3 regions of the Beutenbergia cavernae DSM 12333 genome follow, and region 2 is predicted to be linked to each of the others. Evidence: predicted binding sites of a transcription regulator. Region 2 holds the regulator's gene; each other region holds the start of a gene.
The links. Region 2 encodes LexA, which represses DNA repair genes until DNA is damaged. Its sites were predicted from a motif close to TCGAACANNTGTTCGA; they were not measured.

Region 1 (3,257 bases), 990 kb from region 2:
GGTCTGCGTCGCTCGCCGCGTCTGAGGCGGCGCTTGAATCACTCGAAGCGCCTGAGGCGACACCTGCGTCGCTCGCCACGGGCGAGGCGGCACTTGCATCGCTCGCCACATCTGAGACGTCACCTGCCAAGGTCGCCGCATCCGTACCTGGACCCGGACCCGGACCGGCTGCGGCAGGAGGGACGGCACCGGCCGTGTCCGCGGCGGCGGCGTCCACACCGTCTGCCGCCGCGACGTCGCAGGCGCCGTCGTTCCCGGGCAGGGGTGCGTCGGGGTCGCAGGTCGTGGTGACCACGCGCGGGTTCGTCCCGGTGGCGAAGATCGTCTCGAGGACCTCCCGACCGGCGTCGTCGGTGATGATCCGGATCTGGTGCAGCCCGTCACGCCGACCGCTGAAGAACACACCCTGCAACCGTTCCAGCTCCCCCTCGCTCGGAGCCGGTCCGTCCTGGTCCAGCAGGTGCAGGCATCGATCCGTGAGGCGCCGCACATCGTCCGCGTCGACCTCACGGGCGGCGTCCACCAGCACGCGCTCCATGGCCGCAAGCTGCGCGGAACCGTCCACCGCCTCCGTGCCGCTGGCGCCGTCGCCGTCGTCGCCGGCCTCGCTGTCGCCGTCCGAGACCGTGCCGGACGCGGAGGACGTGCTGGCACGGACGATCCGGCGCGCCTGCGCCAGGCCACGCAGGATGTGGGCGACCGCGTCGACGTCACCGGCACCGTCGCCGACCAGCTCCCCCACGAGCGGGCACACCGGCGCGATCGTCTGACCCACCATCACCGACCCAGGAAGCAGGTCGCGTGCCTGCGCCACTCGCCGCCGCGCCTCAGCACCGGACAGCCGCAACCGCACCCGCAGGATCTCCGCCGGCGACCGGTATCCCGCACGACGACCAGCCGGGCGTGCGCTCGACCGCGCCGGCGCGCGCGTCCCGTCGGGCTCCTCTGACCGCCCCGGCGCGCGCGTCCCGTCGGGCTCCTCTGACCGCCCCGGCGCGCGCGTCCCGTCGGGCTCCTCTGACCGCCCCGGCGCGCGCGTCCCGTCGGGCTCCTCTGACCGCCCCGGCGCACGCGTCCCGTCGGGCTCCTCTGACCGCCCCGGCGCACGTGCCGCGCCTGCTTCTTCCAGCCGCGCTGTGGTCGTGTCCGGGGTGCCTGCAGCGTCGCCCGCCGCCGCGGAGCCGGCCGCCGTGACCGTGGTGTCCGCCGGCTCCGGAGTCGCGAGCGGTTCGCGCGCGGCACCATCACGACGATCCGCACTGGTAACCAACCGGGACGCCGGGCCGAACGTGAGTGGCCCGACGTCCTCAGGTGCGTCCCCGCCGCGCAGCCCGCTCGACGCGAGGTCCGTGGGGCGTTCGTACGCGTCGGCGACAGCACCGGCCGCCACGAGCTGCGCGTGGCGCAGAACGCGAGCAGCGTCCTCCACCGCGGCCGCGAGATCGAGCGCAGCACCCAGCGACAGCCCGCCAGCGCCACGGACCACGGCGTCACGCACGATCCGGGCTTGTTCGACCAGACCCGGCACCACTGCACCCACCCCCAAGGGCGCGCCCACTACCGAAGAAGAGGGCGAGGGTGAACCACTGGACCCCCTCACAGCGTCATCGCGCGAGCGACCGGTCGGATCGGAATCCGAATCCGACGTCGGGACGCTCTCGAGGGCCATGCTCCATTCTGGCGCTTCGAACACCCGTTCGCAAGCGGTTGGCGCGTATTCGCCTGTTAGCGAACAACCATCCACAGAATGTGGAAAACTCCGCTGTCATCACGACCTGGGGACAACTCGTCCCCACCGCACCCGCACTCCCAACGGGCCGGCACGCCAGGCTTCGCAGGCTCACCCGACGACGCGCACTCCACGGGAGCAATCCGTCCGTGCGGGCCTACTTGGCTCCCAAGCCGTATTCCAGAGCCGGTAAGAGCTGCGAACAGATCGGGCACCCGCGACTCACTGGCACCCCAGCATTCCAACGCGCGAACCCGGCAAAGGAAACGGCGCGTCGCGGAATGGCAGCGCTATCGCACAACACATCGCCGCGTGCCGCGAACTCAGTCGAGGCGAAACACCACGAACGGCCGCGAACGCCGCGACACAGCGCATCGACAACGCACCCTCAAGTGCCGCGAGACGACCGCATCCCCACCGCCGGCCGAGCGGCGCGAGACGACCGCACCGGCACCGCCGGCCGAGCGCCCCGCGAGAACCACGCCTCGCCTGGCGCTCACACGCACTCGGCGAGCGCCGGAGGCGACCACCCGCCACGAGCTCGGCGCGGCCGCTTCCAACGCCGCGAGACCACCCGCGCCGCCTCACGCCCCGCTGGGCAACGCGCGGCTCGCGCCCCGTTCGATGGGTGGGCCTCTATCTAGTCCGAGCGCATCCACTTCGCTCGAGCGCAGGTGCCGTACGCCTCGGTCCGCCGAGGCCGCGCCCCGCCGCCCGCGCCGACCTTCGCACTCCACGTCGAGCCTCGTAGTTCGGGGTACGAGGTTCGACGCGGAGTGCGAGGTTCGGCGCGATCAGGCCCGGGAGGCGTGCACCTTCTCGAGCGCGGCGGCGATGTCGGCGACGTCGTCGGAGGTGTACTTCTCGTTCCACGCGATGACGAGCAGCCGCGCGCCGATGAGCTCCTCGGTCACGGGGCAGAGTCCGGGCGCGTACTCCGGCACGGAGTCCGCCGGCGGAACCGAGAGCGGATACCCGGAGGACCCGTACGTCCGGCGCTCGGTGAACACCGGCGTCAGGTAGAGCGGCCGCTGGATGTACCCGCCCGAGGCCGGGATCCCCTCGGCAGCGAGCGCCCGCGCGTACCAGTGCGCGTCGGCGCCCGCGACGTCCGGGTCGATGAAGACCGGGAACTGCCAGTAGCTCATGCCCTCCGAGGCGGCCGCGGTGAGCCCGGCCAGACCCGTCACGACGTCGGTCAGTGCCTTCGCCGAGCGGCGGCGGTCCTCGACGACGCCTGCCAGCTTCGTGAGCTGCACGCGCGCGACGGCGGCCTGCAGCTCCGTCATGCGGTAGTTGAGCCCGAGGAAGAGGTGCGTGCGCTCGTCCGTGTCGCGGGGCCAGGCCTTGTCGGCGAAGAGCCGCGCCCGGCGCGCGAGCGCGTCGTCGGACGTGATCGTCAGCCCGCCGTCGCCGGCGGTGATGTGCTTCGACTGCTGCAGGCTGAAGCAGCCGAGGTGCCCCACGGTGCCGGCGAGCGCGCCGTCCGGGCTCACCGCCGTGAGGTACGCCTGCGCGCAGTCCTCGA
Region 2 (3,257 bases):
TGTTGCTCGCGCAGGGCGCGGGACGCCTGCTGCGGCGGACCACAGATCGGGGCGTCGTCGCGATCCTCGACTCCCGCCTGGCCACGGCGCGGTACGGCGAGTTCCTCTCGCGCTCGCTGCCGCCCATGTGGCCCACCACCGACCCGGCCGTGGCGCGCGCTGCACTCGTCCGACTGGGGTCCGACTCCTAGGCTTGCGAGGCATGAGCGCCGACCCGACCCCGTCCTCGTCCCGCAGCGTCTCGACGCTCGCCGTCGTCGGCGCCGGCTCGGTCGGCGCGACCCTCGCCTACGCGGCCCTCATGCGAGGGGCAGCCCGGCACGTCGTGCTGTACGACATCAACCGGAAGAAGGTCGAGGCCGAGGCGCTCGACATCGGGCACGGCATCGAGTTCATGCCGCAGGGCACGATCGAGGGCAGCGACGACCTGGAGATCTGCCGCGGGGCCGACGTGGTGGTGTTCACGGCCGGCGCGAAGCAGCACCCGGGACAGAGCCGCATGGACCTGGCCGAGCGCACCGTCGGGCTCGTCCGCGAGGTGATGCCGCGCCTCGTCGCCATGACTCCGGACGCGATCCACGTCATGGTGACCAACCCGGTCGACGTCGTCACGTACGCCGCTCAGGCCGTCACGGGGCTACCCACGCAGCAGCTCTTCGGCTCCGGCACGGTGCTGGACAGCTCGCGGATGCGCTACCTGGTGGCCCAGGAGTGCGGGGTCGCGGTGCAGAACGTGCACGCGTACATCCTGGGCGAGCACGGAGACTCGGAGATCCCGATCTGGAGCTCGGCGAGCATCGGCGGCGTCCCGCTGCTCGAGTGGCCGGGGCACGGCAGGCAGCCGCTGTTCGACGTGGGCGTGCGCGAGCGGATCACCCACGAGGTCATCACGTCCGCGTACCGGATCATCGAGGGCAAGGGCGCCACGAACTACGCCGTCGCGCTGGCCGCCACCCGCATCATCGAGGCGATCCTGCGGGGCGAGCACCGTGTGCTGCCGGTCTCCACGCGGATCGACGACTACGTCGGGATCAGCGACGTGTGCATGTCGGTCCCGACGGTCGTCGACCGCGGCGGCGCCGTGCAGCGCCTGCTCGTGCCGATGGACGACGCCGAGATCGCCGGCCTTCGGGCGAGCGCCGACCACATCAGGTCGGTGGCGCGGTCGCTCGGATTCTGAGGCCTGACTGCGCGGTCAGACGCTGCGCAGCACGCTCACGACGCGGCCGAGGATCTGTGCGTCGTTCCCCGGGATCGGCGCGTAGCTCGCATTGGCCGGGAGCAGCCACACCTCGTCGGCGGACTGCTTCAGCGTCTTGACGGTCGCCTCACCGTCGATCATCGCCGCGACGATCTCGCCGTTCTCGGCGACGGGCTGCTGACGGACGACCACCCAGTCGCCGTCGCAGATCGCTGCCTCGATCATCGAGTCGCCGACCACCTTGAGCAGGAACAGGTCCCCGTCGCCGACGAGCTGGCGGGGGAGCGGGAACACGTCCTCGACGACCTGCTCCGCGAGGATCGGCCCGCCGGCGGCGATCCGGCCGACGAGCGGGACGTACGAAGGCGGCGTCGTGGGCACGTCGTAGGGCCGTTCCTCGCGTGCCTGGTCGTCCGGGCTGACGATCTCCATGGCCCGCGGACGGCGCGGATCGCGGCGCAGGTACCCCTTCCGCTCGAGCACGGTCAGCTGGTGCATGACGCTCGACGGGCTGTTGAGGCCCACGGCCTCGCCGATCTCCCGCATGCTCGGCGGGTAGCCCCGCTCCTCGACGCTCGCGCGGATCGTCTCGAGCACGCGTCGCTGCCGCGCCGAGAGCGGCTTCGCGCCGTCGGCCCTCGTCTCAGGGTTCACGTCCCGCTCCGTCCTTGACTCTGCCCCGCCCGACCGATGTCGGAGGGCGGTGATCTGCTGCTCCTGTCGCACCGTTCGACGGTCAGCCTAGGTGCAGGACCGTGAAATGTGCGACAGGTGTTCGACCCGCGTGTCGGACCGAACGGATACCTGCGTGTGGACATCTGTTCGGACGTGGACTAGCGTATCGAACAGACGTCGGACGGACAACAGTTCGAGAGGATGTGGCCGAGATGACGACGATCGCCGTCGCAGCCCCGGGGCGGGCGTCCGCCCCTGTGTCGGATGGTGGCCACGTGCGCCTCACGGCGCGGGGGCGCCGAGTCCTGGTCGTGGCGGCGCTCGTGCTGGCCGCGGGTGTCGGTGCCGTCGGGGGTCGTGCTGTCGCGAGCACCGAGGTCGAGCCGCCGTCGTACGAGACGGTCACCGTCACCACCGGAGACACGCTGTGGGCGATCGCGGAACGAGTTGCCACGCCGGATCAGGACGTGCGCGACGTCGTCGCCTCGCTCGTCCGGATCAACGAGCTGGACTCGGTCGACCTGATCGCGGGCCAGTCGATCCTCGTCCCGGAACAGGACTGAGGGCGAGCGGTCGGACGGCCACATCTAGTAGTTACAGGTCTGACGTTCGCCTACATCTTGTGAAAGGATGAGCGGCGGTCGTCAGGCGGCGTCGAGTCGTCGGGCGGGCGGAGAGGACCGATCGCCAAGGACGGAGACCCGCGTGCACTGCCCCTTCTGTCGGCACCCGGACTCGAGGGTCGTCGACTCCAGGACCAGCGAGGACGGCTCCTCGATCCGCCGTCGACGGCAGTGCCCGGAGTGCGGCCGGAGATTCACGACGGTGGAGACGACAAGCCTGAGCGTCGTGAAGCGGTCCGGCGTGGCGCAGCCGTTCTCGCGGGAGAAGGTCGTCGCGGGGGTGCGCAAGGCCTGCCAGGGACGGCCGGTCTCCGAGGACGACCTCGCGCTCCTCGCGCGGCGCGTCGAGGAGACGATCCGCGCGACCGGCGCCGCCGAGGTCGACGCCCACGAGGTGGGACTGTCGATCCTCGGGCCGCTGCGCGAGCTGGACGAGGTCGCCTATCTGCGGTTCGCCAGCGTGTACCGCGGGTTCTCCTCGCTCGAGGACTTCGAGGCCGCCATCACGGCGCTCCGGGCCGAGCGTGAGAACGAGGGCGACCCCGATGCCGACGGGTCCGCGGACGCGCCGGTCCGCCTCACGACGTCCGTGTGAGGCCACGAGCCGCCGTGGGTGGCGCCGGTGGGGAAGCCGGCGCCACCCACGGCAACGACGGCGGCGGCGGAGCCGACCGGATGCCCATGGAGCGATATCGAGTGGCCGGACCAGCGGCTCCGGCGGCAGTCTGGACCTAGGCGGCGCACCGCGTGTCGCGCGC
Region 3 (3,257 bases), 2.3 Mb from region 2:
CGCCCGCAGGTGCGGTGTTCGCCGACGACGACGACGCTGTGCGGCGCCTGTCCGCGACGACCGACGACGCCGCGGCGCGCGCCCTCCTCGCCGCGTTGCTGGGTGCGGAGCGGGCGACGACGACGACGGCGGCGGCGCGCCGCCGCATCGTGCCGATCGGGGTGGGGGTGGGCTTCGACGGGTCGAGCTGGGCGCAGGCAGGCCTCCTGCCGAGCTGAAGAGCGTGCCGACGAGCGGCTGGCGGCCGAGGGGACGCCGGTCGGGATCCGCGGGTCGGGAGGCGGGCGCACTTCGCGGCGGCCCCGGTGTTCACCTACCGCGATGCCCACACGGCGGCCCCCATGTTCACCTACCGCGATGCCCACACGGCGGCCCCCATGTTCACCTACCGCGATGCCCACACGGCGGCCCCCATGTTCACCTACCGCGATGCCCACACGGCGGCCCCCCGTGTTCACCTACCGCGATGCCCACACGGCGGCCCCCCGTGTTCACCTACCGCGATGCCGAGGCGGCGGCCCCCGTGTTCAGGTACGCGGTGTTCAGGTGCGCGGCGCCGACGCGGCGGTGGTGCGCACCCCGAGAGTCTGGTCGAAGATCCGCTCCCCGGTCGGCTCGAACCCGCAGCGCAGGTAGAAGCTCTCCGGTCCGCCCTCGCCTTCCGCCCAGAGAACAGTCATCCGGTCCTGCCCCCGTTTCCGCGCCTCGCTGGCGACTTCCTCGACTGCGAAGCGGCCCACACCTCGCCCCTGAGCGTGGGCGGCGATGTTCAGCCGCCATATCCCGCAGCGAAAGGCCTCGATCTCGTTGTCAGGATCGAAGTTGGCCATGACGAAACCCACAATCTTGTCCTGCTCGAGGATGGCCCGCGGCCACGCCGTCGGTGTCACGTACGCCTCGGCGATCGAGAGCACCACCGGGGCCACAAAGCGCTCCTGACCGGGCTTCAGCTGGAAATCAGTGAGCGCTCGCAGGTTTTGATCGGTCACTTCGTGGAGGCGTAGGTGGCTCATGCGTGGAGGCTAACGGCGAGCACCGACAACGCGCCTCGGGCTCCGCCGTGCCAGAGACCCACACCCCACCCCGAGCACCGCCGGGCCAGACACCCACACCCAAACCCCGAGCACCGCCGGGCCAGACACCCACGCCCCACCCCGGAACTCTGTGCCCGTGGACACCGACGACGCCCGCGCACCGCCGGCCACGCGTCACCACTCTCGACACCGGCCGATCCGAGGGACACATGGTCGGCCGCCTCCTCGATGCGCGGAGCGGCCCCCGCTCGCAGCGCGTGCGGGGACCCTACCGACGCGCACCGACGCTGATCACCAGTCACTCGAGACACCTATTGACGACTTGTCCCCAGGCTCCCAAACCCGAGGGGGCGTCGACCCTCCTGTGCATTTCCTGTGGATGGGCGTTCGCTGACAGGAGAACTCGACGCCACCTCTTGTGAACGTGTGTTCGATGAATTAGCGTCTGCTGCATGGCCTTTTCGATGGCAGGTGACTCGTCACCAGGATTCCGCGGGAATCCCGGTGCGACGTCGGTCGCCGTCGTACGCGCACTCGACGGCATGACCGCCACCTTGAAAACGCAGATGAGGTCGGTCACCGCGGCGGTGGGTGCGGGGTCGGGCGGGTGGCGCGAGGATGAGGCACTCGACGTCGCCGCCGTGATCGAGGACTTCGCGCGCGCAGTCCGGCACCTGCAGCTCGTCGCAGCACACGCCGTGGCCGACGTCCACGACCGTGGGCGCGACCCCGGAGCAGGCGCTACTCGGCTCGGCGACGCGGACGACGGCCACCCCCTGTCGTTCGGCAAGCGTGCACACCTCGGGCTCGTCGATGGCGACGGCGGCGCGATGACAAACGGTTCGCTCCGGTCGAACGGCGGGCTCACGTCGAGCGGTAGAACGACTCGTGACGACACGGCGGCCACCGAGGACACGTCGGACGGCGGGCTCATGGAACGAGGCAGCGCTGCGACGTCAGCAGGACAGGGCGCCGCGGCCCCTCAGGCCGCCGCGGGAGCCACCGCTGGTCGTCGGGGTCGGGCCGCGCGGAACCGGTCGCCCTATCGCAGTGCGGCGGACGCCCTGCGGGTGCGACTTCGGCTGTCCGGCTACGAAGCGCGGCGGCGGGTCGCCACGGCGCGGGACGTTCTCCCGGGCGTGGCGATCTCCGGGGCAGAGCTCCCGGCGGCGTTTCCTCGAGTCGGTGCGCTGATCGCGGACGGCGAGGGCGATCGGGACGCCGTCGGACACATCCTGCGCGGACTCCACCAGGTCGACGAGGCTATCCGCCGCCGGCGCTCGATCGGCGTCACGGTCGCGAACCACGACGAGGACGGTGGCGGTGGCGAGGAGGGCGTCGACGGGGACGGCGGGGCGACCGCGAGCGAGCGCGCCCGAGCGGAGGCGGTCGAGCAGCTCACCGGTGCCGAGGAGATTCTCGTGACGGCGGCGCGGGAGGTCGACGCCGACAGTGTCCGACGCCTGGCCGAGCGGATCGTCCACCTGGTCGACCAGGACGGCCCGGAGCCGATGGTTCCGGACCTCGCCGCCGCTGGCGTGTGGGAGATGGGACGCCGTCACGGACTGCACCACCTCCGCGTCCTGGTCGACGACGTCGGGCGGGAGCTTCTCGACACCGTGTTCGCCACAGCGACCAACCCGCGCACGTTCGAGGACACCACCTGCGAGAACGCCCGCACCGACACCGATACCGGATCCACTGCTGCCGACGAGCCCCAGAGCGGAACGGCGGGCACCGGCACGCGCCCGGGCGGCGACTCACCCAACGCCGCCGCGGGCTCCGACGCGGGCATGACCGCCACGGCCGCAACGACCGCTGCTCCCCCCGAACGCCGCTCCGTCGCCAGGCTACGGCTGGACGCCCTGCTCGCGGCGTGCGGTGCCGCACTTCGCGTGCGGGCGCTGCCCAAGACCGGGGGTCTGCCCACGCAGGTCATGGTCACCGTCTCGCTTGATGAGCTACGGAGCGGGCTCGGCTCCGCCCACCTTCCGTACACCGGCCCGATCCGGGCCCGTGACGTCCGCCAGTTGGCCTGCGACGCCGACATCATCCCGATCGTGCTCGGCACACGCGGGCAGGTCCTCGACGTCGGACGCGCGCACCGCCTCTTTCCGCCCCACCAGCGCCGGGCACTGATCGCCCGAGACGGCGGCTGCGCCTACCCCGGCTGCCACATCCCAGCCCCGTGGTGCGAAGGCCACCACGTCGTGGAGTGGTGGC

Region 1: the regulator LexA is predicted to act here: its motif matches at 1,686-1,701, upstream of BCAV_RS16845 (HNH endonuclease signature motif containing protein).
Region 3: the regulator LexA is predicted to act here: its motif matches at 1,453-1,468, upstream of BCAV_RS21320 (HNH endonuclease signature motif containing protein).

Annotation. Positions count from the first base shown of each region.
Region 1 is NC_012669.1:3,716,123-3,719,379, forward strand. It holds gene BCAV_RS16845 (HNH endonuclease signature motif containing protein) at 1-1,528, opposite strand, end outside; gene BCAV_RS16850 (DegT/DnrJ/EryC1/StrS family aminotransferase) at 2,524-3,257, opposite strand, start outside.
Region 2 is NC_012669.1:2,721,508-2,724,764, reverse strand. It holds gene BCAV_RS12260 (ATP-dependent DNA helicase) at 1-191, shown strand, start outside; gene BCAV_RS12255 (L-lactate dehydrogenase) at 203-1,180, shown strand; gene lexA (transcriptional repressor LexA) at 1,196-1,855, opposite strand; gene BCAV_RS12245 (LysM peptidoglycan-binding domain-containing protein) at 2,089-2,439, shown strand; gene nrdR (transcriptional regulator NrdR) at 2,582-3,094, shown strand.
Region 3 is NC_012669.1:372,332-375,588, reverse strand. It holds gene BCAV_RS22430 (hypothetical protein) at 1-218, shown strand, start outside; gene BCAV_RS01740 (GNAT family N-acetyltransferase) at 543-1,013, opposite strand; gene BCAV_RS21320 (HNH endonuclease signature motif containing protein) at 1,487-3,257, shown strand, end outside.